DNA from 4 places in the Massilia scottii genome. Region 3 is predicted to be linked to each of the others. Evidence: riboswitches for the same ligand, from Rfam matches in the RefSeq annotation. Region 3 holds a riboswitch; each other region holds the start of a gene.
What was found. Region 3 has a riboswitch for cobalamin ahead of RBA41_RS03710 (TonB-dependent receptor). Riboswitches for the same ligand answer to the same signal wherever they lie in the genome.
Positions count from the first base shown of each region.

Region 1: it holds a riboswitch for cobalamin, as region 3 does, so the genes downstream of both, RBA41_RS18555 (TonB-dependent receptor) here and RBA41_RS03710 (TonB-dependent receptor) in region 3, are expected to answer to the same signal.
Region 2: it holds a riboswitch for cobalamin, as region 3 does, so the genes downstream of both, RBA41_RS07745 (CbtB domain-containing protein) here and RBA41_RS03710 (TonB-dependent receptor) in region 3, are expected to answer to the same signal.
Region 4: it holds a riboswitch for cobalamin, as region 3 does, so the genes downstream of both, RBA41_RS32300 (TonB-dependent receptor plug domain-containing protein) here and RBA41_RS03710 (TonB-dependent receptor) in region 3, are expected to answer to the same signal.

Region 1 covers NZ_JAVCWM010000012.1:208,295-215,679, forward strand. The annotation lists gene RBA41_RS18535 (ATP-binding protein) at 1-93, shown strand, start outside; gene RBA41_RS18540 (hypothetical protein) at 145-459, opposite strand; gene RBA41_RS18545 (thiol:disulfide interchange protein DsbA/DsbL) at 456-1,166, opposite strand; gene RBA41_RS18550 (cobalamin-binding protein) at 1,344-2,222, opposite strand; gene RBA41_RS18555 (TonB-dependent receptor) at 2,222-4,231, opposite strand; cobalamin riboswitch at 4,311-4,459, opposite strand; gene RBA41_RS18560 (M1 family metallopeptidase) at 4,573-6,657, shown strand; gene RBA41_RS18565 (hypothetical protein) at 6,657-7,385, shown strand, end outside.
Region 2 covers NZ_JAVCWM010000004.1:380,437-387,821, reverse strand. The annotation lists gene RBA41_RS07765 (YfaP family protein) at 1-632, shown strand, start outside; gene RBA41_RS07760 (SEL1-like repeat protein) at 646-909, shown strand; gene RBA41_RS07755 (hypothetical protein) at 1,002-1,367, shown strand; gene RBA41_RS07750 (hypothetical protein) at 1,424-1,789, shown strand; cobalamin riboswitch at 1,856-2,085, shown strand; gene RBA41_RS07745 (CbtB domain-containing protein) at 2,236-2,433, shown strand; gene RBA41_RS07740 (CbtA family protein) at 2,424-3,176, shown strand; gene RBA41_RS07735 ((2Fe-2S) ferredoxin domain-containing protein) at 3,180-3,518, shown strand; gene RBA41_RS07730 (cobaltochelatase subunit CobN) at 3,505-7,385, shown strand, end outside.
Region 3 covers NZ_JAVCWM010000002.1:363,841-371,225, reverse strand. The annotation lists gene RBA41_RS03725 (GlxA family transcriptional regulator) at 1-70, opposite strand, end outside; gene RBA41_RS03720 (DJ-1/PfpI family protein) at 150-752, shown strand; gene RBA41_RS03715 (cupin domain-containing protein) at 763-1,074, shown strand; gene RBA41_RS03710 (TonB-dependent receptor) at 1,093-3,084, opposite strand; cobalamin riboswitch at 3,381-3,598, opposite strand; gene RBA41_RS03705 (SGNH/GDSL hydrolase family protein) at 3,876-4,964, shown strand; gene RBA41_RS03700 (hypothetical protein) at 4,982-5,671, shown strand; gene lnt (apolipoprotein N-acyltransferase) at 5,677-7,385, shown strand, end outside.
Region 4 covers NZ_JAVCWM010000044.1:15,863-23,247, forward strand. The annotation lists gene RBA41_RS32290 (ABC transporter ATP-binding protein) at 1-367, opposite strand, end outside; gene RBA41_RS32295 (FecCD family ABC transporter permease) at 367-1,392, opposite strand; gene RBA41_RS32300 (TonB-dependent receptor plug domain-containing protein) at 1,400-3,265, opposite strand; cobalamin riboswitch at 3,348-3,569, opposite strand; gene RBA41_RS32305 (histidine phosphatase family protein) at 3,564-4,109, opposite strand; gene RBA41_RS32310 (adenosylcobinamide-GDP ribazoletransferase) at 4,112-4,903, opposite strand; gene cobT (nicotinate-nucleotide--dimethylbenzimidazole phosphoribosyltransferase) at 4,913-5,947, opposite strand; gene RBA41_RS32320 (DUF2868 domain-containing protein) at 6,121-7,385, shown strand, end outside.

The DNA of each region.
Region 1 (7,385 bases), on a different contig from region 3:
GCGCAAAAGGCCGTGGCGCTGCATGGCGGCACGATTGCGGTGGAACAGTCGGCGATGGGCGGCGCGCGCTTCGTGATTGCGTTGCCGGCCTGAGGTGCGTCGCTCCCGCGCCATGGCGCGGAAGCGATGCAGAACGGCTGGTGCTTACTTCTGCGCCGGCCTCAGATGCGTAATCCCGTACCAGAGGTGTTCCCACCAGTGCGGACGCGAGCTGACCACCTGCAGGCAGCGCATGTCGACCTCGCCCTTGAACACGGGATCGGCGCACTGCTTGGTGATCAGCGCATGACGCTGGTTCTCGGCATTGACGATCGCAATCGCAAACCACACCACGATACTGCACAGCACCACCACCAGGCTCCATGCCAACTGGTTAATCCAGTTGCGCTCGAATAAATCTTCCTCTACGGGGCGCGAGCCGTCGTAGATCTTGATGATTTTTTCTTCAGGATCGCTCATTTTCCGGCAGGTTTAGCAGGTGCTTTGGCTGGCGCGGCGGCAGGGCCCGCCTTTTCCTTCTGGGCCTTGGCCACCAGCGCATCGAGGGTTTGCCCGATCGCCGGGTATTGCGTGGCGTTGGTCAGACCCGGATTGGCGTCGCCGATGAGCGATGGCGAGGTCATGAGACGGCCATCGATCACGATGCTGGGCGCACTGTCGACCTTGTAGTTCTGGATCAGTTGCGGTGCGCTTTTCAGCTTGGTCAGCACGCCGAACGAATTCCAGTACTCCATGAACTTGGCCTGGTCGATGCCCTGCTTGGGAATCCACTCGAGAATGTTGGCGTCCTTGTTCAGGCGAATGCGCTCGACGTGGAAGGCACGCAGCACTTTCGGATGCATTTCTTCGCCCTTGCCCATCGCTTCGAGCGTCAGGTGCAAATGCGCCTCCGGATCGTTGTTGCTGGAAGCGAAGTGCACGCGCCGGAACAGGATATTGTCACCCTGTTTTTTGACCCAGTCGGCCAGGTGCGGTTCGAACGCATTGCAAGCCGGGCAGTGGTACATGAAAAACTCGATGACTTCGATTTTCTTACCGACCGACTTGGTCGGCTGCGGACTTGCCAGCGTGACATACTCGGCGCCCTCTTTCGGGTCAAGGGGCGACGCGAACGCCGTGCTGACGGCCAGACTGGCCACGGCCAGAGCAATACGCAGGAAACGCATAAATATCCTTCATGTTAAGTTGAGACGACGATCGCGAGATTACCACTTTTTGCGGCAGGTCTCAGTCCAGGAACCCGCATTTTACATTGCGTTGCATATGCGTTCCCGCTACAGGCACCGTCACGCTGCGCAACCCCGTGCGCAGTCACCGTGCGCAGTCACCGTGTTAACGCAGCCCTACCTGCGCCGTTGACGCGCCAGTTCAAGTTTTTCGCACAGGATGGCGGCGCCGTCGGGCAGGCGCGGTCCGGCCCGGGTCAGCAATTCGCCGTCCAGGGTGAACAGATTGCCCTTTTGCACCGCCAGCAGGGTTGTATACGGCGCCCAGATCGCCAAACCCTGTTCGGAGGCGTCGTACGGCGCGCTGCCGACGATCGCTTCCGGATTGGCCTGCAACACCGCCTCGACGCCGACCGAAGGCGCCTTGACCGCCAGCGCGGCGAAAATATTCTCGCCGCCGCACAGGCGGATGGCATCGCTGGCGACATGCTGGCCATTGAGGGTGTACAGCGGCTTTTCCCACACCTGGTAAAACACCTTGACCGGCGGCCGCTTGCCGTAGCGCGCCTCGAGCGCCGCGATGCGGGCGCGGAACGCGGCGGCTGCCGCCTGCGCCACCGTCCCGGTGCCGAGCAGTTGGCCGAAACGCAGCATGCTGCCGGCCACCTGGTCCATCCGCGCCGGCTCGCTGTAAAACATCGGAATGCCGAGCTGGCGCAGCTGCTCCAGCTGGCGCGCCGTGTTCCCGCTCTGCCAGACCACCAGCAGGTCGGGTTTCAGCGCCAGCACCCGTTCCATGTCGATCTGGCTGTTGTCGCCGACGAGGGGGATGGTTCGGGCGGCCGGCGGATAGTCGCTGTAGCTCATCGCCCCGACGATGCGCGCCCCGCCGCCGGCCGCGAACAGCAGCTCGGTGACGTGCGGCGCCATCGACACGATGCGCTGCGCCGGCGCGGCCAGCACCACGCGCCGGCCGGCGTCGTCCACCACCGTGATGGCGGCGCCGGCCAGGCCGGCCCACAGGGCCAGCGCGGCGAAGACGAGGCGCTTGCGCATCAGAAGTCGTAGCGCGCCGAGACCTTCACCTGGCGAGCGTCGCTCGGATAAATGCCGCTGTTGCAGCCGTACGCATTGCTGGTGTAGCGCTTGTCGGCCAGGTTCAGGCCCGCCACCGCGAATTCCCAGGCGCCGACTTGGAGCGCGTAACGCGCGTCGAAGGTGGTGCTTGATGCCATGCGCACGCCGCAGGTGTTGGCGAAGTCGGCGCCGAAGCGCTGGCTGCCGGCCCACTGGGCGCCGATGTCGGCGCTGTGGCCATTGCCCGGCACCCAGGCCAGGCGCGCCGAGACCACGTTCTTCGGTACCAGCACCATCTCGCGCCCGGCGTTCGGGCCGCCGGTGAAGCGCGCCAGCACGTGCTGCCAGTTGCCGCTCACGCGCCAGTCGCGCGCGATGCTGGCGTGGACATCGAGCTCCACGCCCTTGCGCCCGGTCGGATCGAGGTTGGTGTTGGCGCCGTAGCCGCCGTTCACGGTCGGGTCGTAGAAAATCTCGTTGCGCAACTGATGGCGGAACACGCGCGCGTTTGCGCCCATGGCCGCATCGCCGTATGCGACGCCCAGTTCCAGGTCGCGCGAGGTTTGCGGCGCCAGCACGGCGGACGAGGAACGGTAGCCGTTCTCGTCGACGTTGGCCACGCGGTAGCTGCGCCCGGCCTTGGCGTACAGTTCTACCATCGGCATGACGTTGGCGCTGCCCTGCACTTCCCAGGCGTTGAGGGTGGTCTTGCTGGCATACGGTGCGGCGAAGGCGCGCGCGTCGGTGGCATCCTTCTCGAACCGTTCGCGGCGCGCGCCAACGGCCACGCGGGCTTTGTGCGCGCCGCCGAACTTGAGTTCATCGCGCACGTACAGCGCCCGCGATTTTTGCGTGGCGTCGGCGTTCGAGTAGTCCGAATCGGTCACGCGCGACCACTTCACAAGGTCCACGCCGGCCACCAGCTCATTGAGCATGCCGCCCATGTGCGCAAGGTGGCGCAGGCGCGGCGAGAACTGGGTCTGGGCGCTGTCGTAGGTCGACTTCGAGGCTGCGCGCACGCCCTCGAAGGTGTAGAAATAGGTGGAACGGACCGTGCGCTCGCGGCGCGACAGTTCGGCGGCCAGGTCGACGCTGCCGACGCGCTGCTCCACGAACGCGGTCAGGCGGTCCGAATCGAGCGAGCCCACATCGTCTGGCGTGCTGGCCTGGCGCGGGTTGTCGCGGAACTGTTGCATGCTCAGGGCGCCCGGCAATTCCGATTCCTGGCGCGCACGGTCGTAGCGCAGGCCGGTGCGGCCACCCTGGTATGCCCACTGGGCGCCGCCGCTGAAGGTATCGAGCTCGAAGCTGTTATGGTCGCGGTAATTGTCGGTGCGCTGGCTGCCGACCGAGGCGTCGAGCGCGAACCCGTTCCATGACCGGGCCACGGCGGCGCGCAGGTCGCGCAGGTTGAACTGACCGGTTTCGGCGCGCAGCATGCCGCGCCCGCCATTGGCCTCGGGACGGCGCGTGACGATGTGGATCACGCCGCCGGTGGCGCCTTCGCCATACAGCACGCTGGCGCCGCCGCGGATGATTTCGATGCGCTCGACGGTCTCGATCGGGATCGACGACAGGGTCGCATTGCTCAATTCACTTTCGGACATGCGCACGCCGTCCAGGGTGACCACCATGTTCTGGCTGCTGTTGGTGCCGAAGCCGCGCAGGTCGAGGCTGAAATCGGGCGAGCCGTCCAGGCTCTGGCGGCCGTACACGCCGCCGATCTGGCGGATGGCCTGGTTGACGTCGGCCGCGCCGGCGCGGCGGATGTCGTCGGCGCTGATGACGGTCGCGCCGATCGGGGCCAGCGCCGGGTCGCTGGCAAAGCGGGCGCCGGTCACGGTCACGGCGGGCAGGGTCTGGGCCTGGGCCTGGGCCTGGCCATCGGCGGCCAGCGCGGCGCTGGACATGAAACACAGGGACAGGGCGGAAACCAGCGCGAGCGGCCTGGCGGAGAGCGCACGGCGCGGCGATACTGCAGAAATCATGATGTCGTCTTCAGAAAATAGAGTCCGGGCCTGCGTCCCCGCAAGCCGGATTGCACGGACAGAGGCGCGCTGCGCGGCATCATGTCCACCTGTTTTGGCCGGTATCCGGGCTCGCACGACGTCAGTAACGACGGCTTGCAGTACCGTTGCGGGGGCAGCACACTGCGTGTTTCCCGTTTAACTGCCGGCGTGAAGACGCGGGCGGGCACCAAAACTGCGCCATTATAATCGGAGTCGCCATCCGGACCGCGGCCCGGCGGGCGTTGTGGCATGCTGTGCGGCCGGCTGCCCACCAGCCAGACCTGTTACCAATCGAAGCGCCCGGCGGCGCAGGAGAATGCATGCAAGCGCGTACCCGAACCATGGCCCAGAGGGCGCTCCTGCTGGCGGCAGCCGCCGTCGCGGGGGCCGAGCTGATGGCGCAGGCCGACATCACCATCACGCCGATTCCGGAACCGGTGACCGACGTCGGCATCGGCTTCGCCATGCCCTCGGCCAGCGCGGTGAGCGTGCCGAGCTCCCCGGACGCGTGGGGCGGGCCGCGCAGCGGCAGCGAAGCGACCCTGTCGGACCGCGTGGTCGACTACCGGATCGAAGCGACGCTCGACCCGGTAGCGCACACGGTCGACGGCAAGCAGAAACTCACCTGGCGCAACCGCAGCAAGGAGACCGTGCGCAGCGTCTACCTGCACCTGTACATGAACGCCTTCAAAAGCGCCGGCAGCACCTTCTTCACCGAGCAGCGCGAATCCGGCTACAACGCCACCATCGCCCCCGGCGAATGGGGCCATATCACCCTGCGCAGCGTGACCCAGGGCGGTGCCAGGGTCGACTGGTCGTTCGTCCACCCCGACAACGGCCCCGCCACCGACGAGACGGTGGTGCGCTTCGACCTGCCGGCGCCGGTGGCGCCAGGCGCTTCCACCAGCTTCGATATCACCTTCCTGACCCAATTGCCGCGCGTGGTGGCCAGTACCGGCCATGTCGGCAGCTTTCACCTGGTGGGCCAGTGGTTCCCCAAGATCGGGGTGCTGGAACTGCCTGGCGAACGCGGCGCCGCCAGGGCGCGCTGGAACGTGCACGAATATCACCACGAGACCGAGTTCTACGCCGACTTCGGCCGCTTCGATGTCAAGCTCACCGCGCCCAAGGGCTACACCGTGGGCGCCACCGGCGAACTGCAGGGGCCACCGGTGGAACAGGGCGGCATGCTGACGCACCACTACGTGCAGGGCGACGTCCACGATTTCGCCTGGACCGCCGACAATCGCACGGCGCCGCCCCTGCGCGGTACCTGGAGCGCGCCGGGCAGCCCGCAGGTTGCGCTGTCGGTACTGTTCCCGCCCGACCGCGCGGCCAGCGCCGCGCCGGCGCTGAAAGCGGCCACCGAGGCGCTGACCTATTTTTCGACGACGCTCGGACCGTATCCGTACAAGACGCTGACCATTGTGATCCCGCCGCTGAACGCCGACAACGCCGGCGCCATGGAGTACCCGACCTTCATCACCGTCAACGGTTACGACAAGGTGGTGCCGCGCACGGCCGCCGCCTTCGACCTCGATCTCGTCACGATCCACGAAGTCGGCCACAGTTACTTCCACGGCATCCTGGCGTCGAACGAGACTGAAGAACCGATGCTCGACGAAGGCCTGAACGAATTCTGGAACCATCGCATGCTGCGCGACACCGGCAAGGACGCCTATCTCGGGCCGCCGCTGCTCGCGGCGCTGGGCATCGCGCCGGGGTTCAAGGGCTTCGACGTCGAGCGTTATGACACCGCGCCCGCCGAAGCGGCGGAACCGCTCGGACAGAACGCCCACATGCGCAAGCAGGGCATTGGCCCGGTGTACGTACGCAGCGCCACCGTGCTGCGCGACCTGGAGGCACGCATCGGCAAGGAGGCGACCGGGCGCGCCTTCAAGGAATACTACCGGCGCTGGAAGTTCCGCCATCCGAGCATCGCCGATCTGCGCGAGACGCTGGCCGAGGTGAGCGGGCAGCGCGCCGCCGTCCACGCCGCGTTCGCGCAGCAGGTGTACGGCACGGCCAGCGTGGACGACCGCATTGCGCGCTTCGCGAGCGAGGCAGAGGCGTCGGCCAAGGCCGGCGGCGCGGGCGCGTGGCGCACCAGCGTCACCCTGGAGCGGCGCGGCGCCCCGGTCGCGCAAACCGTGGTGGTCAAATTCGCCGACGGCAGCAGTGAAACCGTGGCGTGGGACGACCAGCAGCGCGCGCGCACCTTCAGCTGGGTCAAGCCGGTCAAGGCGGTATCGGCCGAACTCGACCCGAGCCGCCTGCACTACCTCGACGCCAGCAAACTCGATGACAGCCGCACGCTGGAGGCGGACGGCAGCGCCGCGCGCCGCTGGGCCGGCGACCTGGCGGCGATGTTCAGCATCCTCTTTTCCCTGATTGCGACCGTGTAATGAGCGCCTCCCCTGCCTTTTCGATTGCAGCAGTGCCGCGAGCGGCGCGCGCGGCGCTGCAATGGCGCCTGCTGCTGCTGTGGGCCCTGTGGATGCTGGTGCCGACGCTGATCATGGCGCTGCCGGCGTGGCATCTGCTGTCGTCGAACCTCGATTATTCGGTACACGCGGCGGCGCTGGCACGCGCGCTCGACATGACCGCCGTCAGCGATCTGCTGGACGTGTACGGGCGCCATCAGGCGGTATTCACCCAGGCCGGCAGCATCGCGCTGGGCGTCACGCTGCTCATTTCGCCGCTGCTGTCCGGCATGGTGGCGACGGCGGCGCGCGCGCCGCAGCCACCCGGCTTTGCGGCCCTCACGCGCGGCGGCCTGGCGTACTATGCGCCCATGCTGCGCATGCTGGCGTGGGGCGCGGTGCCGCTCGGCGCGGCCTTCATGGCCGGCATAAGCGCGGTCGACGCCGCATCCACGTACGCCGGCAAGGTCGTCACGACCGGCGAGACGGCGCTGCCGATGATGCTGGCGCAGGCGCTCATGGTGCTGCTCATCGGCCTTGTCACCGCCTCGCTCGACGCCGGCCGCGCCATCCTGGCGAACGATGTGCGCCAACGCTCCGCTCTTGCAGCGTGGTGGTCGGGCTGCATGCTGCTGGCGCGCCACCCGGTGGCTGCGCTTGGCACGTACATCGTCATCAGCCTCGTTGGCCTCGGCCTGGCCGGCCTGCTG
Region 2 (7,385 bases), on a different contig from region 3:
ACGTGAATTATCCGGCGGCGTCGGTCAGCGTGCAGGACGGGCAGAGCCCGACGGCCGAAATCCGCGGACGCATCGCCGCCAAGGGCAAGGACAAGCCGGCCACGCTGGTGGTGAACGGCGTGGCGATGCCGATGGCGGTCCAGGAAGACGGCAGCTTCGCGCGGCCTTACGCCTTCGGGCGCGGCTCGAACAGCGTGGAAGTGCGCTCGCCCGACGGCAAGGCGCGCAGCCGCAGCCAGTTCCTCGATTCGTACGCCGGCAAGACCCAGTCGCGCGTGCGCGTAGTGCTGTCGTGGGACAGTCCCGGCACGGATGTCGACCTGCACGTGGTCGCCCCCGACGGCGGCCACTCGTGGTACGGCAACCGCGTCATGCCCAACGGCGGCGCGCTTGATGTCGACGTCACCACCGGGTACGGGCCGGAGATCTTTTCCAGCGCCGCGCCGCCGAAAGGGAACTACCACGTCTACGTGAACTACTACGGGGCCGGCCAGGAAGTCGGCATCCTGACGGTGGCGCAGGTAGCCATCATCACCAATGAAAATTCACCGAACGAGCGCCAGGAAGTGGTTCGCGTGCCGCTGCGCGCGCCGGGTGAGCTGACACTGGTCAAATCGTTTGTTTATCCCTGATTTGAGCGTTCGATTGGACCTGATGGAAGACCCCGAGTATGAAGCGCTGGGAGACGTCATCGTCGGCCCGCGCGACCCGGTCCAATCGATCCACTCGTATTGGAAGGCGGCCGCGCAATACGGTCTGGCCGACCTGTTCCTCGATGGCGGCGATGATAGCGCGCCTGGCATGCCGGAGGCGATCGACTGGTTGACGTTGTCCGCCGCGCAAGGTAACGCGGCCGCCATCGAACGCCTCGCCACGCTCCGAAAACAACGCTCGTCATCGGCGCTTTGACAGTTCTTGAACGGCATGTAAAACTGTCGACAGGAAATACGATCCTGGCTGCGCACGACCGCGACAGCCGTTCTGACGAAATGGGAGTGCAAGTGAGTACTGCAGCATGGATCTACGATGCCAGCATCGTTATCAGGAACGCTAGGCAACCGGAGGCGTTTAACGCGATTCGCACATCGTTCGAAGGCTGCGACTCCTTCTTCGCCGAACGCGCGCGCGCCGAACGCGACTTTCCGGCATTCCTTGAATCGATCGGCTTCACCAGCCAGCGCCAGGAAGGCGCGCTGCTGATCGACGGCGGCGACATCGACATCATCACCAACTGGCTGATTCGCCTGTTCGACACGCTCGGGCCCTTCGTCGAAGCCGGCGGCGTGCTGGAGATCCGCGATGAAGAAGGCGAGCAGATGACCTTCTGCTACGACGGCAATCAGATGGATATCGAATTCAGCGAGTAAGGTAGCGCGGCTTCGTGCTACATTGGCACCCCTGAATTTTGAAGGAGTGCCACGCCATGCCACCCAATCCCAGCATCGCTTCGATCCGCGCCCGCCTTCTCGGCGGGATGGCTGCTTACATGGGGCGCTGCGCCGAAGACCCGGAGAGCGAGGCTCCGTACGGCCAGGCCGAGATCGACGAGTGCGCCGGAATCCTCGACACTTATGCCGCTGCCGTGGAAAAGCTCCCCCAACCTGCAGCCCCCGCCGCGATCATGAAAGAAGTCGAACGCGTCGTCCTTGCCCTCAATGCGTTTGATGAACGCTGCAGCGTGATCGAGACCGAAGAGCGCGAAAGCCTGTGCGACATCATCTACCTGGTTGCCAAGGATGCGGGCCTGGAAGCCGACGAAGACATCACCGAACAATGGCGCGACTGGTAAATTCGTCCGCTGCGCACACGCCGGCCCGCGCAACCTTGCAATTTATATAGTCCAGACCTATACTTCGCCGGTAGTCAAGCTTCTGGTTCTGGCAAACGATCGTTTGCCGGATTAAATGGGAAGCCGGTGCGACCTCTCAAGGGGGGCAAAGCCGGCGCTGCCCCCGCAACGGTAAGCGAGTCAAGGATGTGCATCAAGCCACTGTGCCTAGTCAGCATGGGAAGGCGCATATCCGGGAAGGGTTTTTTGCCCCGCCACTCGCCAGCCCGGAAACCAGCCGAAGCGGTAAGTCGTTTGTATCGCGGAGGGCGATCCAGGTGGATCGCTGCGTTCCGCACCCCATCTCACGTTCCTTCTCCCCGTACAAGCCCCGGTTGCCGGACAGGGCAAGACGCGCGCGTCTGCATTTGCCTGGCTTTATGCGAAATGCTTTAGGAAGGAATGCCATGTCGCCGATCCGTAGCTTCATCACCACCGCCGATGAACAAGTCCCGTTTGTCTCCATCAAGGAGCGCATTGTGCAGGCCATGTGCGCCGCCAGCCTTGGCATCGTGCTGCTGTACGGTGCCGGTTTCGCCTCGATGGAAGCGCTGCACAACGCGGCGCACGACAGCCGCCACTCGGCCGGCTTCCCATGCCACTGATCCGCACCGCGCCCGCGGCAAGCCTGGGCACCTTCAACCGCATCATCGCCAGCGCAGCGGCGGCCGGCATCCTGGCCGGCCTGCTGCTGACCGGCGTGCAGCAGCTGCAAGTGGCACCCATTATCTTGCAGGCCGAGGTGTTCGAGAGCGCCGCGCCGAAGGCACTGGAGCAGGCCGCACCGCACAGCCACGCCGACGCCACGCCGCACGAACACGCGGATGAGGGCGCCCATGAACACGGCGGCTGGCAGCCGGACGACGGCGCCGAGCGCACCTTCTACACGGCGGTGGCCAACATCAGCGCCGGCGTCGGCTTCGCGCTGCTGCTGGCAGCGGCCATCAGCCTGCATGGCGGCGCAAGCGGCTGGCGCGCGGGCGTGCTGTGGGGCGCGGCCGGCTACACGGTCTTTTTCGTGGCGCCCTCGGTCGGCCTGCCGCCCGAGCTGCCGGGTACCGTCGCGGCGCCGCTGCTGGCGCGCCAGTTGTGGTGGACCGCCACCGTCATGGCCAGCGCGGGCGGGCTGGCGCTGCTGGTCTTCGCCAAGAACTGGCCGCTCAGGATCGCCGGCGCCTTGCTGCTGTTCGTGCCGCATCTGGTCGGTTCGCCCCAGCCGAAGGTCCATTCGAGCAGCGCACCGCCCGAGCTGGCGCTGAGCTTCCTGTACGCGACCTTGCTGGCCAATGCCGCCTTCTGGGTGGCCATGGGCGCGCTGGCGGGCTATTTCTACAAGAAATTCGGCTGACCGATGCGTACCCATGACCGGCACGTGTTCATGTGCGTCGGCCCGCGCTGCACCGAAAACGGCGTGCAGGCGCAGGCCGTGTTCGAGCACATGGGGCGCGAGATCGACGCCCATCCGGACCTCTGCGTCAAGCGCACCCGCACGCACTGCATGGTCGCATGCCGTAATGAAGGGCCGATCGTGGTGGTGTACCCGGAAGGCGTGTGGTACCGGCGCGTCGACGAAGCGGCAGCAGGGCGCATCGTCGCCGAGCACCTGATCGGCGGCGCCGAAGTGACCGACCTGATTTTCCATCGCATCGGCGAAGGCGACACAATTGTGGCGGACCATGACATCACCTGATTTTCCTCAAGGCCCGGCGCACATCGCGCTGCTTACCCACGCATCGAACGACCTGACTGTCCTGCACCACGCAGTGAGCCAGTTGCCGCCGGAGTTCGGCGCGGTGGCGGGCGTGAGCCTGCAGGGGCTCGACGCCGACGGCGGCGCCACGGCGCTGCTTTCGCGCGAGGTGCAGGGCGCGCGCATCATCATCCTGCGCGTGCTGGGCCGTCTCGGCAGCGTGCCCGGTTTTGCCGACCTGGTAAGCCACGCGCGCCGCCACGCCCAGCACCTGATTGCCATCAGCGGCACAGGCGAGCCCGATCCCGAGCTGGCGGCGGTATCGACCGTCGCTCCCGACGTGCTGCAACAGACGCTGAACTACTTCCATTGCGGCGGCAGCGGCAACCTGGCGCAGTTGCTGCGCTATTTGTCCGACCATCTGCTGCTGACCGGTTTTGGCTACGAGAGCGCGCTGCCGCTGCCGGAACACGGCATTTATCATCCCGACCTGGCGCAGGGCGCCGGCATCGAAGACTGGCTCGCGCTGCGCAAACCAGGCGCACCAAGTGCTGGCATCGTGTTCTACCGCGCGCACTGGATGAGCGGGAACACGCGCTTCATCGATGCGCTGCTGGACGCGCTGGAAAAGCGCGGCATGAACGTGCTGCCGGTGTTTACCGCCTCGCTGCGCAGCGGCGCCGGCGCAGGGGCACTGCCCGACGCGCTGCGCTACTTCAGCGACGCGCGCGGCGTGCATATCGATGTGCTGATCAACACCACCTCGTTCGCGATGGGCGAGATTACGCCGGGTGGTCCCACGCCTGCCGGATGGTCGGTCGGCGTACTGGAAACGCTGAACGTGCCGGTACTGCAGGCCATCACCAGCGGCATGACCCTGCCGCAGTGGGAGCAGTCCGCGCGCGGGCTTAATCCGCTCGACACGGCCATGAACGTGGTGCTGCCGGAGTTCGACGGGCGCATCATCACCGCGCCGGTCTCGTTCAAGTCGCGCGCCGCCGGGTTACAGGGCGACGCGGTCGAATACGAACCGGTGCCGGACCGCGTGGCACGCGTGGCTGGCATCGCAGCGCGCTTCGCCCGCCTCAAGCATGTGCCGAATGCCGAGAAGCGCATCGCGTTCATGTTCACCAATTCGAGCAGCAAGGCTTCGCAGATCGGTAACGCGGTCGGGCTGGACGCCCCGGCATCGCTGATGCGCATTCTCGACGCCATGCGCGCCGCCGGCTACGACGTCGGCCAGCCGCCCGCCGACGGTACCACCCTGATTCACGACCTGGTGGCGCGCTGTTCGTACGACCAGATATACGTGACGACGGAGCAGTTGCGCAACGCCGCCGGCCGCGTACCCGCCGCGCAATACGCCACGTGGTTCGCCGAACTCACGCCCGATATGCAGGAAAAGATGAGCACCCAGTGGGGCGCCGCTCCCGGTGAGGCTTACGTGTGCGACGGCCACCTGGCGCTGGCCGGCATCGAATTGGGCAATACCTTCGTCGCGCTGCAGCCGCCGCGCGGCTACGGCATGGACCCGGACGCGATCTATCACCAGAGCGACCTGCCGCCGACCCACCATTATTATGCGCTGTACCGCTGGCTGCGCGACGTGTGGCGCGCGGACGCCATCGTCCACGTTGGAAAGCACGGAACCATGGAATGGCTGCCCGGTAAAGGCGTGGGCCTGTCGCAGAACTGCTTCCCGGACGCGTTGCTGGGTGATCTGCCGCTGTTTTACCCGTTCATCATCAACGACCCGGGCGAGGGTTCGCAGGCCAAGCGCCGCGCGCATGCCGTGGTGGTGGACCACCTGACGCCGCCGATGACGACCGCCGACACCTACGGTGCACTGGCGCAGCTGACGCAACTGGTCGACGAGTATTATCAGGTTGAGGTGCTGGACCCGGCCAAACTGCCGCTGCTCCAGCAGCAGATCTGGGAACTGGTCAAGCAGACCAGCCTGAATGCCGACCTGCAGGCGCGCCTGCTGCACCATGACCATGACCATGACCATGACCATGACCACGATCACGGCCATCACCATCATCACGACCATGACCACGATCATGATCATCACCACGAAGAAGACGGTGAACTCCCGGCCGCGCTGGCATCGATGGGCGGCTCCGACGTGGCTCACCTGATCGAAGACCTCGACGGCTACCTGTGCGAACTGGGCTCGGCCCAGATTCGCGATGGCCTGCACATTCTCGGCGGCGGCCCTGACGCCGAACAGATGCCAGCCATGCTGGTATCGCTCACGCGCCTGCCCAACCTGGATATTCCGGGCCTGCAGGCCGAAGTGTCGAAGCTGTTCGGCCTGACGATGGACCTGCTGCTGGATCAGAAGGGCCGCCGCATCAACGTCGTGCCCGCACTGGCGCGCCTGGCGCAATGTGCCGTCGTCACGCGTTCGGACGCACTCGACGCCATCGATGCGCTGTGCCTGCGGCTGTTCACCGAACTGGCGGCGCGCGATTACCGGCCGGCCGCCATCGATGAAGTGCTCAACCTCGTCTTCGCAGACATCGACGGCGATGCGGTAGCCGCGCCGCTGCTCCAACCGGCTCAACGCGCAAAGGCGAGCATGCTGTCGCAGATGGGTAAGCCCCGCCCGGCACCCGCGCGCGCGCCTGTCGCTCCCGTCGCACCAGCATTGAACCGCTTCGACGCGCTGCGCAGGGTACTCGTTTTCGCCTGCAACCAGCTGGTACCGAACCTGGCGCGCGCCACCGACGAAATCGACAATCTGATCAACGGCCTGTCCGGCCAGTATGTGCCGGCCGGTCCGAGCGGCTCGCCCACGCGCGGCATGGCGCACATCCTGCCGACCGGCCGCAATTTCTACTCGGTCGACCCGCGCAGCGTGCCGTCGCAATCGGCATGGCGCGTCGGCCTGCAACTGGCGCACGAGGTGTTGACGCGTCACGAGCGCGAAACCGGTGAGTATCCCGAGAGCGTCGCCATCAGCATCTGGGGCACCAGCGCGATGCGTACCCACGGCGATGACGTGGCCCAGATCCTGGCGCTGCTCGGCGTGCGCCCGGTGTGGCGCGCCGAAAGCCGCCAGGTGAGCGGCGTCGAAGTGATCCCGCTCGAAGAACTCAAGCGCCCGCGCATCGACGTCACGACGCGCATCAGCGGCTTTTTCCGCGACGCGTTTCCGCAACTGATCGACCTGATTGACGACGCTGTCAACACCGTCATCCAGCTTGACGAACCGCTCACGCACAATTTCGTGCGCAAGCACTACCTGGCCGAACTCGGTGGCTGGATCGAACAGGGCTTGAGCCAGGAAGAGGGCGCACGGCGCGCCTCGTACCGCGTGTTCGGCGCCAAGCCGGGCAGCTACGGCGCCGGCATCCTGCCGTTGATCCAGCACAAGAACTGGGAAGCCGACGCCGATTTCGCCGAGGCCTACGTCAACTGGGGCGGCTATGCCTATGCGCGTGGCGAACAGGGCGCCGACCAGCGCGACGCCTTCAAGGTGCGCCTCTCCGGCGTGCAGGTGGCCCTGCACAATCAGGACAACCGCGAACACGACATCTTCGACAGCGACGATTACCTGCAATTCCATGGCGGGATGATCGCCACCATCCGCGCACTGACCGGCCAGCAGCCGCGCCACTATTTCGGCGACAGCCACGACCCGGCGCGGGCGCAGGTGCGCGACCTGAAGGAAGAAACCCTGCGCGTATTCCGCTCGCGCGTGGTCAATCCCAAATGGCTGGCCAGCATCCAGCGTCACGGCTACAAGGGCGGACTGGAACTGACTGCCACGGTCGACTACCTGTTCGGCTACGACGCCACGGCGCAGGTAATGGATGACTGGATGTACGAAGACGTGGCCCAGGCCTACGGTTTCGACGA
Region 3 (7,385 bases):
GGGCGGGGCCGGTCGCGTCCAGGAGTACGAAGCCGGGGAACACCAGCAGCCAGATATCGGTCATCTTCATATGGCAGATATTCCACCATCAATGTCATTTATGTCAATCGTCGTCGTGACATGATGGACCTGTTACTAACGGAGGCAATATGACACGCACCATCGGCATCTATGTGTATGACGACGTTGAAGTACTCGATTTCGCCGGTCCCTACGAAGTGTTCACCTGCGCCACGCGCGTGGCCGCCAGGACGATGCCGCACGCCGCGCCGCCGTTCCGGGTGCGCACGGTCGGCGCCACCACGGCGATGCTGCGCGCCCGGGCCGGCCTGGGCGTGCTGCCGGAAGCCGATTTTGCCGGCGCAGGCGACATCGATGTGCTGATCGTGCCCGGCGGCGTGGTCACGGCCGAAATGTCGAATCCGGACGTGATTGCCTGGATCGCCGCCACCGCCAGGGCGTCGGAACTGACCGCATCGGTCTGCACCGGCGCCTTCCTGCTGGCGCAGGCCGGCCTGCTCGACGACCGGGAGGCGACCACCCACTGGGAAGACGTGGCCGATCTGCGCGCCGCGTTCCCGCAGGTGCGGGTCCTGGCGGAGCGGCGCTGGATCGACAACGGCGCCATCGTCACCTCCGGCGGCATTTCGGCCGGCATCGACATGTCGCTGCACCTGGTCGAACGGCTCGCGGGGCGCGAACTGGCCGAGCGCACCGCGCGCCAGATGGATTACGACTGGAACCAGGGATGAGGAGCACGCGATGAAGATCGTACGCGGCAAGGATTACACCGGCGCGCGCGCCTGGGAGGCGCAGCTGATCGCCGTCATGCAGGACGCCACCGTGCGCCTGCACTGGACCGACCAGCCCTACCCCTGGCATGTCAACGACGGCGACGAAGTGTTCGCGGTACTCGATGGCGAAGTGGCGATGCACTACCGTGAAGATGGCCGCGAGCTGGTGGCGCACCTGCGCGCCGGCGATATCTTTTACGCCGCCGAAGGCGACGCGCACAGCGCGCACCCATGCGGACAGGCGCGCATCCTCGTCATCGAGCGCACCGGCAGCGTTTGAGCCAGGCGCCATGGCCGGTCAGTAGCGCCACTGGACGGTCAGTTCGGCATGGCGCCGCTCTCCCAGCAGGTACTGGCTGGCGCCGTACGAGGTACTGGCGTACAGTTTGTCGGTGAGGTTGCGCAAGTTCAGCTGTACCAGCACATGGCGGCTGAGCTGCCAGCCCAGGGTGGCATCCAGCGTTGTATAGGCCGCCAGCGACTGCGTGTTGCCATTGTCGATGAAGCGCTGCCCGACGTAGCGCGCACCGGTGCCGGCGCGCCAGCCGCCGGCGCGGTAACCGAGCCAGAGATTGGCCGAGGACTTCGGCGCCCCGGCGGGACGCTTGCCGGCGCGCGACGCGTTGCCGCTGTCGATCAGCCGATCGAAGGCGGCGTCGGTGTAGACGCCATTCGCCTCCAGGCGCCATGCCGGCGCGAGGGCCACGCTGACGCTCAACTCCGCCCCCTGCGACGATTGCGCACCGCCCTGGACCGACAAGGCCGGGTTGGACGGGTCGCGCGTGATGATGTCATCCTTGCGAATGCGGTACAGCGCCGCGGTCCACTGCGCCTTGCCGCCGGCCAGCGACTGTTTCAGGCCGGTTTCCGCCTGGCGCGAGCGGGTCAGCTTGTAGCCGCTGTTGGCCAGGTTCAGCGACAGCAGGCTGGTGACCGGATCGCTGCCGCTGCTGAGCTGGCCGTACAGGGAGGTGTCGTCCCCGAGTTTCCAGGTCAGGCCCAGCCGCACGGCGGTCGACTGTAGCGTCGAGGTAAAGCCGGCCGCCCCCAGCAGGCTGACGCGCCCGACCTTGTAACGGTCATGGCGCAGGCCCGCCAGCAGCAGCAGCCGCGCACTGAGCGCATGGGAATCTTCGGCATACAGCGCATTGCTGCGGGTATGGGTTGTGAAATTCGGGCGCAAGGCGTCCGGGCTGTCGAACCGGCCCGGATTGAACCCCGTGGGCGCCACGCTGGAGGCACCGCCGTACGGCGCGTTGTTGGTGTGGGTGAAATTGATCGTGGCAGCTTCCCATCCGGCAACGATCCGGTTGGCCCCGGCATTCCAGCGCGCTTCGAGGCGGTTGCCGGTTTGTTCCTGATCATGGCCGATGGCGATGTAATTGCTGCGCTCGACCATCTCCGCTTGCGGGTTGTAATAATAGGTCTCGGCATTGCGCCAGTGGCGGCGCGCTTTCATATGCACGAGCTCGTCGGTGACGGTGAGAGCCGGCGAGACGCGCCAGCTCAGGCGGACCAGCGCCTTGTCGTCGTCAAAGCCGATGTCGGCGTCGCCCACGTTGTAGTTCTGCTTGCGCAGTGCGCGCGCGAGCCCGCCATTGATCAGCGGTGTGCCGAAGTAGCGCTGCGGTTTCTGTTCCAGATGGTCGAGCTGCATGGCAAGGTCGATGGCGGGCGTCAAGGCATAGGCCAGGCTGGTGAGTACCTTGCCGTGGCGCGCCTTGCCCCGCTCGATCAGCCCGTCGCTGCGGTCGGCATAGGCGTCGACACGGAATGCGCCGCTCTCCCCCAGCGCACCGGTGACGCCGACGCCGGCGCGCAACGCGCGCCCGCCGCCGATGCCGGCCATCGCTTCGAGCGAGGCGGCGCCTGCCGGCGCCTTGCGCACGGCATTGATGGTGGCGCCGGTGGTACCGCTGCCGTGGATCACCGAACCAGGGCCGCGCAGCACCTCGATGTACTCATACCCCCACGGATCGGACGGATAGGTGGCCGTGCCCGAGCCCACCTGCGGGCGCTGGCCGTTTTCCAGGATGGCGATGGCGCTGTTGCCGCTGAAACCGCGCGCCGCGTAGCCGATGCCGTTGCCGGGCGAGCTGATGTCGGTCAGGCCCGTGGTGCGGGTGACGGCATCCTTGAGCTGCACATCGCCGCGCGCCTCGATGCTCGCCGCGCCGAGCGACTCGACGCTGGCAGGCATGTCCTGCGTCGTCAGATCGAGCCGGCTGGCCGTGGCGTTCCGGCGCTTCAGCCCCAGGCCCTCCTCCTCGGCCGCGGCCTGAATGGTCACAGTCGGCATCACCGTGGTTGGCTCGGCCCAGGCAGCGGACCCGCACAACAGTGCGACGGCGGCGACGATGGGGCGGATGGGGGTAGAACAAGTTTGGCTGGAATGCATCATGGAAGCGTCTGACATAGTAAATGACCGGATCCCCGGCGATGAAGTTCGCGAAGGCGCACGCAGCCGCCACGGCACGCGCCATGCGCCAATGGCGAACGGATACGCGTACGCCATTGGCGTGCGATTGCATTAGCAAAAAGAAAAAACGGCGAACAAATAACAGGCAACACCTCACCCCGGGTGTTGCGCATGCATCGTGACTGGCCGGTCTTCTGGCTCGCCTTCATCCTTCCCTGGTCTTGCCTTCCCATGCGATGCACAGTGGCGTTCGATCAAAGTCGTCAGGCTTACAGCAGCGGGGGCTGCGCCGGACTGGCGCGAAATGAAAATCTCGCGCGTCACCGGCTTCCCGTTTCACCCTCCGGCCGACAAGCGGGAGGGCACCATTCACGTATTGGGGCGCATTTTACATTCGACAAAGCACATTTGTCACCCTATTGCCGCGCTGACGCCGGCACACAGGCCGCAGCGGCGCAGGCCAGCGCTGTGCGGGTCATGGGCGACGTCGGGTGACGGCACTACACATTTACAACAAATTCACACATTTTTGATATTTTATGTACAACACGAATGCTTAATTAGCACTGTTGTTCGTATTTGAAATACAGTACGAACACCGAGCTCAGGCTTGCTGACATGGTTAGCCTGTCTGCTGGGACCCACAATAAAGGAGACACTACATGAGCATTCGCTTTCGTCGTTCCTTGCGCACTTTACTACCCGCACTCGCACTATTCGTCTCGTATTCAGAGGCAGCCGCCAGCACAATCAACCAGAACGCCTCGTGGACCATCGACCGGGCCGGCACGACCACCAAGTACCGCTCCGTCGCCTACGGGGACTCGATCTATGCGGGTTTCAACGGCTCCGTCACCAGCGCGGCCAAATACGCGGCGCCAACGGTGAACGCGGAATATCTCTCGGCGCAGTGGGGCACGGACATCGAAAGCGTGCGCCGCACCAAGTCCGGTGCGATCGCCGAAGACGTGTACAACAATAAAATCGTGGCTGAGCGCTCGTACATGCAAGCCAGCAATACTCGCGTCGTCACCTTCGAGATGTGCGGCAACGATGGCTTGCAGGCGCGCGCCAGCTTCAAGAGCCAGACCGGCACCTGCAATTACAGCGGACTGACAGCGGCGGAAGCCAGCTGCAAGAAGTATGTCACGGCCGCGATGGACTACATCAATGCCAACGCCTATGCCGGCGTCAAGCTGAAGGTGATCTCCAACCTGCACTACCCGGGCTATGCGGTGGACGATGTGCAAAGCACCTGCAAGGATGCGGCTACCGGTGCCACCGTGAAAATGCAAGACAAGTTCCTGCCCGCCCTGGCGAGGATGAACTTCATGATGTGCGACGTCGCGCGGCAAAAGGGCTTCCAGTGCGCGGACAACTTTGCCCAGTACATGGGTGCCGACTACGATAGCAACGGCGACGGCCGGATCGACGCCGAGGGGCTGCGCTATGTGAGCGGCGAGAGCGAAGCGAGCTATGTCACCCGCCTCACGACGGCACTGCGCTCGACAATCCGCGACGCCAACACCCACTTCGTGTCGTCAAGCAGCAGCTACGATTACATCCAGTCGGACGACACCCACCCGACCTACAACGGCAGCACCTTCAGTTCCGGCCTGTTCGGCAGCACCACGGGCAGCGGCGCGCCACGCTACACGACGTTTAGCGGCGGCAAGAGCCCGATCTGGAATCAGTACGGCCACGAGCGCATCGGCTGGGCGGTATCGACCTACAATCCGGCCACTCCGTAACGGCCAGGCGCCGATCCTTGGATACGCCTCCGCGTTCCACGCCGGCAGCGGCCAGCAGCGAGAAGAGCGCTGCTGGCCATGCCTGGGGCCCATCCCGGGGCCGCATTGTCATCGCGGTGCTGCTCTGTATCGCCGCCGGCGTCATGCTGACGCTGCTGTGGATGCCATCGCGCCCCGCGACCGACGTCGCCGCCACGCCGGCGCCGCTGCCTGCGCAGGCAAAGGCACCGGCCCAGGCCCCGGTCGCGGCCACCGTGCCCGGCGCGCCGGACACTATCGCGCGCAAGGAGCAAGCGCGCGCACCCGAGGGCGACGCCGACCCCACGCCCGACCTCAAAAGCTACGTTGCGCGGGGCGAGAATCCCAGCATGGCCGAGGTCATCGAACGTCTGCACGAGCGCGGCATCCACTCCGGCCTGGGCGCCTTTTCGCCGCCGGGAACCAGCCCGCCGCTGGTCGGGCTGGCGGTGCCCGAGGACTTTGTTTTACCGAAGGGCTATGTGCGCCATCACCAGGCCACCGATGACGGCCAGCGCATCGAAGCGGTGCTGATGTTCGCGCCCGACTTTCAATTGCTGGACGCCGCCGGCAAGCCCGTCGCCATGCCCAAGAACGGTATCGTTCCGCCCGAACTGGCGCCGCCCGGCTTGCCGATCCGGCGTATCGTCATCCCCCCGGCAATCGCACAGACACGGCCTGGCCGCTGAACTCCATGACCCTATTTTCCAACCCGACAATACGCACCGCGGGGGGCATCCTCGCCAGTGGCGCCATGGTGGCGCTGTACGCGCTCGGCGGCGCTGCCTGGCTGCTCGGTTTCGTGCTGCTGGTGCCGTGGCTGCGCACGCTGGACACCAGCCCCACGCTGGCGGCGACGCTACGGCGTGCCTACCTCATGACGCTTGCCTACACGGCGGCCGCTTTCGCCTGGTTCGGCATCGCGCTCGGGCTGTATGCGCAGGTCGGCGCGGCCACCGGCGTGGCGCTGCTGCTGCTCGCCGCGCCGCTGTTCCAGCCACAATTTCTGGTCTTCGCACTGGTGCGCCACATCACAAGGCATCGCTACGGCGCCGTGCTGGGCGCGCTGGCGGGGGCCGCGGCGTGGGCAGCGATGCAACGGCTGGTGCCCGGACTGCTCGGTGACACAATTGGCCACGGGCTCTATCCATCCCGCTTGCTGCGCCAGGGCGCCGATGTGGGCGGCACCGCCGGCCTGACCGTTCTGCTACTGCTGGCCAACGAAGGCGTTGCGGCGGCGCTGGCGCGGCGCAGCGGCGGCCTGCGCGCGGTCGCCCGGCCGCTCGCGCTGGCCGCGCTGGTGCCCGCGCTGCTGGCCGGTTACGGCCTGGCGGTGCTGTCCGCCAGCCCCGGCCCCGCGGGCAAGCCGCTACGCATGGGATTGATACAATCGAACATCGTCGCCTACGACCGCCAGAGGCAAGAAAAGGGAACCCACGCGGTGGTGCGCGAGGTGCTCGATACGCACTTCGCGATGAGCTACGACGCTGTCGTGCGCCAGCATGCGGATGCGGTGCTGTGGCCGGAAACGGCTTACCCGACCACCTTCGGCAATCCAAAGAGCGAAGCCGGCGCCGAATTCGACCGTGAAATCCTGGCCATCGTCAATTCAGCCGGCGTGCCGTTCGTGTTCGGCACCTACGATCGCGACAGCGCTGGCGAATACAATGCGGCCGCGTTCGTGCAGCCTGGCACCGGCCTGATGGGTTTCTATCGCAAGACGCGCCTTTTTCCACTCACCGAGTACGTTCCGGCCTGGCTGGACGGACCGCTGTTGCGGCGCTGGCTGCCGTGGACCGGCGACTGGCGGCCCGGTAACGGCGCACGCGTGTTTCCATTGCGCCTGGCCGACGGACGCGAGATCCCGGTGCTGCCCCTGATCTGCCTCGACGATGTCGATACGAATCTGGCCATCGACGGCGCCCGGCTCGGCGCGCAGGCCATCCTCACCATGTCGAACGATTCCTGGTTCACAGCGACTGCGCTGGGTGCGGAAATGCACCAGGTCGCGGCGGCATTTCGCAGTATTGAAACGCGCCTGCCGCAATTTCGCGCCACCACCAACGGCTTTAGCGCCGCCATCGACGCCACCGGCAGCGTACTCGCAGGCACGCGCATGGGCGAACGCACCCTGGTGATCGCCGACGTGCCGGTGGGCGTCCCGAGGCGCACCCTGATGGTGCTCTGGGGCGACTGGGTCGGGCTCGCCGCCAGCGCCTTCCTGGTGGTGCTGGCGGCGTGGTCGGCCTCCCCATCGTGGCGCCGCACCGCGCACGCTCCGGCGCCGGCGCGCCCCGGATTGCTGGAGCCGGTCAACGTCGCTGTCTTGCCGCCCGCCGCCCGTATCGTGGCGGGCCTGTTGCATGCCTTCGCGCGCGGCAGCCTGCTCTGGATGTGCGCGGC
Region 4 (7,385 bases), on a different contig from region 3:
CCAGGGCGGCGTGCGCGATGGTGTAGTCGTCGCTGCCTTCCCAGTAGCGGTTGGCGTGGTAGGGATGGCGCGCCGCCAGCACGGTTTCGATGGCGCGATAGGCAAAGGCGTCGCTGCGCGCCTGCGGCAAGAAGGCGCGCTGGCGTGCCAGCTCTTCGAGCGGCCAGTCCTTGAGCGCGCGCCCGCCGATGGCGATGCTGCCGCCATCGGGCTCGCGCAGGCCGGCCAGGGTGCGCATCAGCGTGCTTTTGCCGGCGCCATTGCGGCCGATGATGCACCACGATTCGCCGCTGCGCACTTGCCAGTCGAGGTTTGCCGCCAGCGTGCGGCTGCCGGCGGTGAGAAGTAGTTGGCGCGCTTCGATCATCATGAGCGGTTCAGCCGGTGGAGTTGATACAGGAAGACGGGTGCGCCGATCAGCGCGGTGATGACGCCTACCGGCAGCTGCTGCGGCGCGAGCACGGTGCGCGCCAGCGTATCGGCCAGCACCAGGAAGGCGCCGCCGGCCAGCGTGGCTGCGGGGATCAGCAGGCGGTGATCGGGGCCACAGGCGAAACGGCAGGCATGCGGCACGATCAGGCCGACGAAGCCGATGCTGCCGGCGCTGGTGACGGCGCTGGCGGTCAGCATGCCGGAACAGAAAAACAGGCCCTTGCGCAGCGCGCTGACGGGAATGCCCAGGGTGGCGGCAGCTTCCGCGTGCAGCGCCAGGACGTTCAGCGACCGGGCGCTGCGCAGGGCGAAGGCCAGGCCCACGGCCAGCACGATCCACGGCAGCGGGCGCAGGGGAGCACCGGCGATGTCGCCGATCATCCAGAAAATCATGCTGCGCAAGCGGCTTTCGGGCGCGATCGAGAGCATCAAGGTCACCAGCGCGATGCAGGACGTGGAGATAATCGCGCCGGTCAGCAGCAGCAGGGACGAGCCGCCTTCGGCCGCCGCATTGCCGCGCAAGTCGCGCCGCGCCAAGAGATACAGCAGCATCGAGACGGCCACCGCACCCACGAATGCAGCCAGGTCGACCATCCACATGGCCCACATGAACAGCAGCGCGGCCAGCGCGCCGACCGAGGCGCCGGCCGAGATGCCCAGTACATACGGCTCGGCCAGGGGATTGCGCAGCAAGGCTTGCATCATCACGCCAGCCAGCGCGAGCGCGCCGCCGGTCACGAAAGCGACCAGCGCGCGCGACAGGCGCAGGTCGAGCAGGGTGGCGGCCAGGGTCGAGGTATCGCCTTTCGCAAGCGCCATCAGCGCGCCCGGCATCTCCGCCAGCGGGACCGGCACCGAGCCGACCATCCCGGCGACCACCAGGCTTGCCAATGCCAGCAAGGAGAGCGCCGTGATGACGACGCTGGCCCGGTGGCGCATGTTGCGAAAGAACGGATGCATGCGATTCCTATCTACTGCCGTAGCGGATGCCGGCAAACACCTGGCGGCCGGCGGTGGCGTAAGTGCGCGCCAGGTCGTACTGTTTGTCGGCGGCGTTGCTCAACCGTAGCACGGCCGACCAGTCGGGGGCAAAGCGATACTCGGCAAACAGGTTCACCAGCCCGTAGCCGGGCAGCGTGTTGCGGTTGGCCAGGTCGTCGAAGCGCTTGCCGGACAGCTGCACGCCCGCACCGGCAACCAGCGTGCCGGCCGTGTACTCGATGGCGAATTTGGCGTGGCGCTTGGCGCGCCGCTGCAGGTTTTTGCCGGTGGTGTCGTCGCGCGGGTCCTGCAGGTCGAGCGAGCCGCTCATGTCGAAGGCGCCCATGCGGGTGCGTGCGCCGATGCTGATGCCTTCCAAAGTGGCGCGGTTGACGTTGTAGGCGCAGCCGTATGGATGCGTATCCTGCTGGACCGGACATGTGGTGGTGTTGACCAGGAGGTCTTTCAGGCGGTTGCGGTAGTAGACCGCGCTGGCTTCAAGCGTGCCATCGTTGTAATACACGCCGCCTTCGACGTTCTTGCCTTGTTCGGGCTTGTTGGTGTCGACCCCGTAACCCGGGTAATACAGTTCGTTGAAGGTCGGTGCGCGAAAGCCGGTTCCGGCGCTGGCGTTCACGCGCAGCGCGCGCGTGAGTTTGTAGCCGTAGCCCACGCCGCCGGTGATCTTGTTGCCGTACTGGGTGCTGTCGTCGCGCCGCGCGCTGGCGCTGGCCAGATGGTTGCCGCGCTTGAGCGAGTAGGCGGCAGCCACGGAATTGGTCGCGCGGCTGGTGTTCAAGGCGCGCGTGGTGTCGGCGAACACGTCTTCCACCCGGCGTTCCAGAACCAGTTGCAGCAGGTCGCTGCCCAGGGCGATGTCGTTCTGCATGCTGTAGGCGTGCAGGCGCGTGTCGATACGGTTGCTGCTCGTCGCACTGGTGAAGTTGACCGATTTGTCGTCGGCCTCGGATGCCTGCAGGCTGACTTTCCAGTTGCGCGTGATCTCGTGTTTCGAGTACACGGCGATGTTGTCCATGTTCTGCACGCTGCGCACGTCGAAGGGACCTGCGCCCGCATCGTACTGCGACTTGAGATGGCTGTGCAGGTACAGCAGGCCCGCTTCGTGGCCCTTGGCCAGCACGATGCCCAGCTGGCCGGTGGCGCTGTCGCGCGCATAGCCGTCGTTGTCCTGATTGTAGGAGAAGTTGCCCGGTTTGGTGGCCGAGAAGCCGTCATCCTTGTCCTTCGACACACCGAAGGCGTAGCTGATGCTGTTCTCGCCTTCGCTGGCGCCGGCCACGCCGAACGCCATCGAGCGCGCCTTGTCGCTGCCCGCTTCAACGGCGGCCGTGACGTTTGGCGCTCCGGCGCCGCGCCGGGTGAAAATCTGCACCACGCCGCCGATGGCGTCGGCGCCATACATGGTGGCCAGCGGGCCGTAGACGATTTCGATGCGGTCGACGTTCGCCAGCGGCAGCGTGGCCCAGTTGGCGATGCCGATCGTGGACGAGCCAATGCGCACGCCGTCGACCAGCACCACGGTCTGCTTGGCGTCGCCGCCGCGGATGAACACTTGCGATGCGGTGCCCGGACCGCCGTTACGCGTGATCTCGATGCCGCGCTGCTTTTGCAGCAGTTCGACCACGCTGCTTGCGCCCGAGCGGGCGATGTCAGTGGCGCTGATCAGCACATGGTCGCTCAGCACGTCGCTGGATGGCTGCGGCGCGCGCGTGGCGGTGATGATGACGGCGGCAACGGCCGTATCGGCGGCGCTGTCGGCCAGGGCATAAGGGGAGGTAAAAGCTAGCGCGAGCGACGTCAGGGCCGCGTGGCGTACAACAGGAAAGGTCATGACAAATCTTCAGTGAGTGCGATTGCGAGCAACCGGCCGACGTCCCCGTTGGCCAGATTGAAAAGGAACGCGCAAATCCTGCACGTTCCCACCTGTCCTGGCCGGTATCCGGGCTGGCAAATGCGGCCGTCTCACCTTCCCATGCCAAATGCACAGTGGTCGTTCGAGGCGGCTCGTCGCCATGTCAGCGACATTTGCTTACCGTTGCGGGGGCAGCACACGTTGGCCTGTTGCAGGCTTCGTGTTTCCCAGTTTAACTGCGCTCATGGACATGGGCGCGGGCACCAAAACCCGATAATTATACACAGTCGATGATGACGGTCCCGCCGTAGGCGATGGCGTGGGGATGCTGCGCCGCTTCCAGCGCCATGGCCTCGGGACCCAGGCCGCGTGCGCGCGCCGACAGCAGGCGGATGGTGCCGGCGTGGCAGATGACGATGGCGCAGGGCGCTTGCGCGCGCATGCAGTCGGCATAAAACGCGGACACGCGCCGCGCCATATCGACCACGCTTTCGCCGCCGCCGGGGCGGTAGCAGGCCATGTCGGCGGCCCAGGCATCGATGCCGGCACGGTCGATGTCGTCCCAGCGGCGCATTTCCCAGTCGCCGAAATCGAGTTCGGCCAGGCGCGCGTCATACCGCACCGCCGCGCCGCCGATTGCCGCAGCCAGTATGGCACAGCGCCGCAGCGGGCTGGAAAACACCGGCGCGCCGGCGGGCAGGGTGGCGCGCAGGGCGGGCAGGGCCAGCGCCTGCGAATCAGGATCGACAGCCAGGTCGGTGCGCCCGTAGCACACGCCGGATGCTACCTGCGGCGCCAGGTGGCGTACCAGGTACAGGCGCATTCTCAGCCCCACAGGCCGTGATGGAAAAACGCCAGCAGCGCCAGGTAGATGACCACTTCGGCCACCTGCTGCACGGCGCCCAGGCAGTCGCCGGTATAGCCGCCGATGCGGCGCAGGCACTTGGCGCCCAGCCACCACGCCGCCAGCGCGGCCCCGGTCACGCTAGCGAGCAGCGCAAGCCAGGGCAGCATGCCGGCCGTGGCCAGCGCCAGTGCAGGCACGCCGGCGCAGGCGCAGGCGATGCCGAATTCCCGGTTGCTCATATGCTGGGCCATCGGCTTGGCCTTGCCATCGGCGCGCGCATATTCCATTTCCCAGATCAGGCTCACCGCGGCCAGGCGCGACAAAGGATGGGCGATGAACAGCGCGGCGATAGCGGCGGGCACGGACAGAAACGACAGCAGCGCGCACTTGAGCGCCACCGTCAGCCCCATGCCGACCGCGCCGTAGGTGCCGATGCGCGAGTCCTTCATGATCTCCAGCACCCGCTCGGTGCTCAAGCCGCCGCCGAAGCCGTCGCACATGTCGGCCAGGCCGTCCTCGTGGAAGGCGCCGGTCAGGTAGATCGCCGCCGCCGTCGACAGCAGCACCGCCACCGGGGCCGGCCATAGCAATGACGCGCCGGCATACACCGCCGCGGCCACCGCCGCCACCACCACGCCGACCAGCGGAAAATAGCGCGACGCGTGGTGCAGCCAGGACGGGTCGAATCCGACCCAGCCCGGAATCGGCATGCGGGTGAAGAATTGCAGCGCGATGAAGAACAGCCGGCACTGGTGGACGATGCTGGCCATGGTGTGTACTTACGCCGACTGGCCGCTGACGCGCGCCGACTGGAAGGTGGCCATCTCGCCGAGGAAGTTGACGGCCGCGTGCAGCAGCGGCAGCGCCAGGGCGCAACCGGTGCCTTCGCCCAGGCGCAGGCCGAGGTTGAGCAGCGGCCTGGCCTTGAGGTGTTCGAGCATGCGCGCGTGGCCCGCTTCGTCCGAGCAGTGCGAAAATACGCAGTAGTCGAGGATGGCCGGCTGCATGCGCGCCGCCACCAGCAGCGCGCTGCTGACGATGAAGCCGTCGATCAGCAGCACCATGCGCCGTTCGGCCGCCTTGAGCATGGCGCCAACGATCATGGCGATCTCGAAGCCGCCGAAGGTGGCCAGGATGTCGAGCGGCTCGCTCATCTCGCCATGCAGGGCGACCGCCGCCTCGATCACGTTTTGCTTGTGCAGCACGCCTTCGGGCGACAAACCGGTGCCGGCGCCGACGCAGTCAAGCACCGGCACGCCGGTCAGCTTGTGCATCAGCGCGGCGGCGGCGGTGGTGTTCCCGATCCCCATTTCGCCGAAGCCGATCACGTTGCCCTCCAGGTTGCCGACAATGCGCATGCCGTGCGCCAGGGCGGCGGCGCATTCGGCCCAGCTCATGGCCGGCTTCTGGGCAAAGTTGGCGGTGCCGCGTCCGACCTTGCAGTCCATCAGGGCCACGCGCTTGCCGAAATCGTGGTTCACGCCGGCGTCGATGATCTGCAGCGCGCAGCCGTTCTGGCGCGCGAACACGTTGATGGCCGCGCCCTTGGAGAGGAAATTTTCGACCATCTGCCAGGTGACGCTTTGCGGATAGGCCGAGATGCCTTCGGCCACCACGCCGTGATCGGCCGCGAACACCAGGATGGCCGGCTTGTGCAGCGCGGCCCTGGTCGTTTGCTGGATCAGGCCAATCTGCCGGGCCAGCGTTTCGAGCGCGCCCAGGCTGCCCAGCGGCTTGGTCTTGTTGTCGATCGCTTGGGTCAGTTCGCTGGCCAGCAATGGGTCGTGGGTGGAAAGTATGTCAGGGAGGCGCATCGTGGATAGATAAGAAAGTGTCAAGAAAATTCCGCGCTAAGATAGCACACTCAGGCTGCGTCGTTTCCGGGAGACCAGCGTGTGTCGGCACAATGCGGCAAAGTGCGGCACAATTGGCCTGTGAATGTTGTCGCTTCATACAAAAGATTTCGTTAAAAGAAAACAGGAAGAACATGAACGAGCAGGTTGCACGGGATGTGGTGCTGGTGCGCTCCGTCGAAACAATGGACGGCAAGCACGAGGTACTCAGCGATGACGATCGCCTGTATGCCAGCCGCAGTGCCAGGGAACTGGCGCAGTGGCAGGCCTCCGACAGCAAGGCGGCGGTAACGAACGAGCATTTTTTGCAGCAGAGGGCCGAGCAGATCCTCAAGCGCCTGGGCGAACGCACGCCCGCTTTCGCGGCCATTGCGCGGCGCCGTGCCGGCTTCAAGGCGCTGTCGCTGGGCTTGCCGCTGCTGGCGCTGGTGCTCGGCGCCGCGGTCGACCGGATTGGCGACCCGCACCGGGTCGACCTGCTGTCGGCGCCGCTGCTGGCGATTATCGGATGGAATGGTGCGGTGTACCTGCTGTTGCTGGCCTGGCTGTTCGTGCCCGCACGCAAGAACGGCTGGGTCTCGCCGGCTTTGCTGCGGCGCCTGAGCGGAGCCCAATTGTCGCTGCCGCGCAAGTTACCGAATGTGCTGGCGTCCGCGCTGGCCGATTTCAGCCTGCAGTGGACCGAACTGAGCGCCAAGCTGACCCTGGCGCGCCTGGCGCGCACCATGCATCTGGCCGCCGCCATGTTTGCCCTGGGCGCGGTCCTGTCGCTGTATGCGCGCGGTTTTCTGTCGGAATATGTGGCTGGCTGGGAAAGCACCTTCCTGGGTGCCGGGCAGGTGCATGCCATCCTGTCGGTCCTGTTCGCGCCGGCCATGGCGCTGTTGCCGCTGGAAGGCTTCAGTGTCGCCGATATCGAGGCCCTGCACTTTTCGCAGACGCCGAGCGGGGCGGGCGGGGCCAGATGGGTGCATTTATATGGCGCAACCTTGCTGCTGCTGGTGGTGCTGCCGCGCCTGATCCTGGCCGGGGTGGCGCACTGGCGCGCGCAGCGGATGCACAACAGGTTTCCGCTGGACCTGGAACAACCGTATTTCCGCAAACTGAACGGCGAGGCCGGCACCACCGCGCCGGCTGTGCTGCGCGTGCTGCCGTACAGCTTTACGCTCGACGAGGCGCGCGACAAGGGGCTTTCGCAGGTGGCGGTCACCCTGTTCGGCGAACAGGCCCGGGTGATGCTGCGCCCATCGTCCGGCTATGGAGAGGAAGCCGTCGATTCTCTGCGCGACCTGACGGTGGACGATCCGAGCGTGACGGCAACCGCCGTTCTGTTCAGTCTGGCCGCGACGCCGGAGAAGGAAAACCAGGGCGCCTTTCTCGATTATCTGGTGCGTTCGTC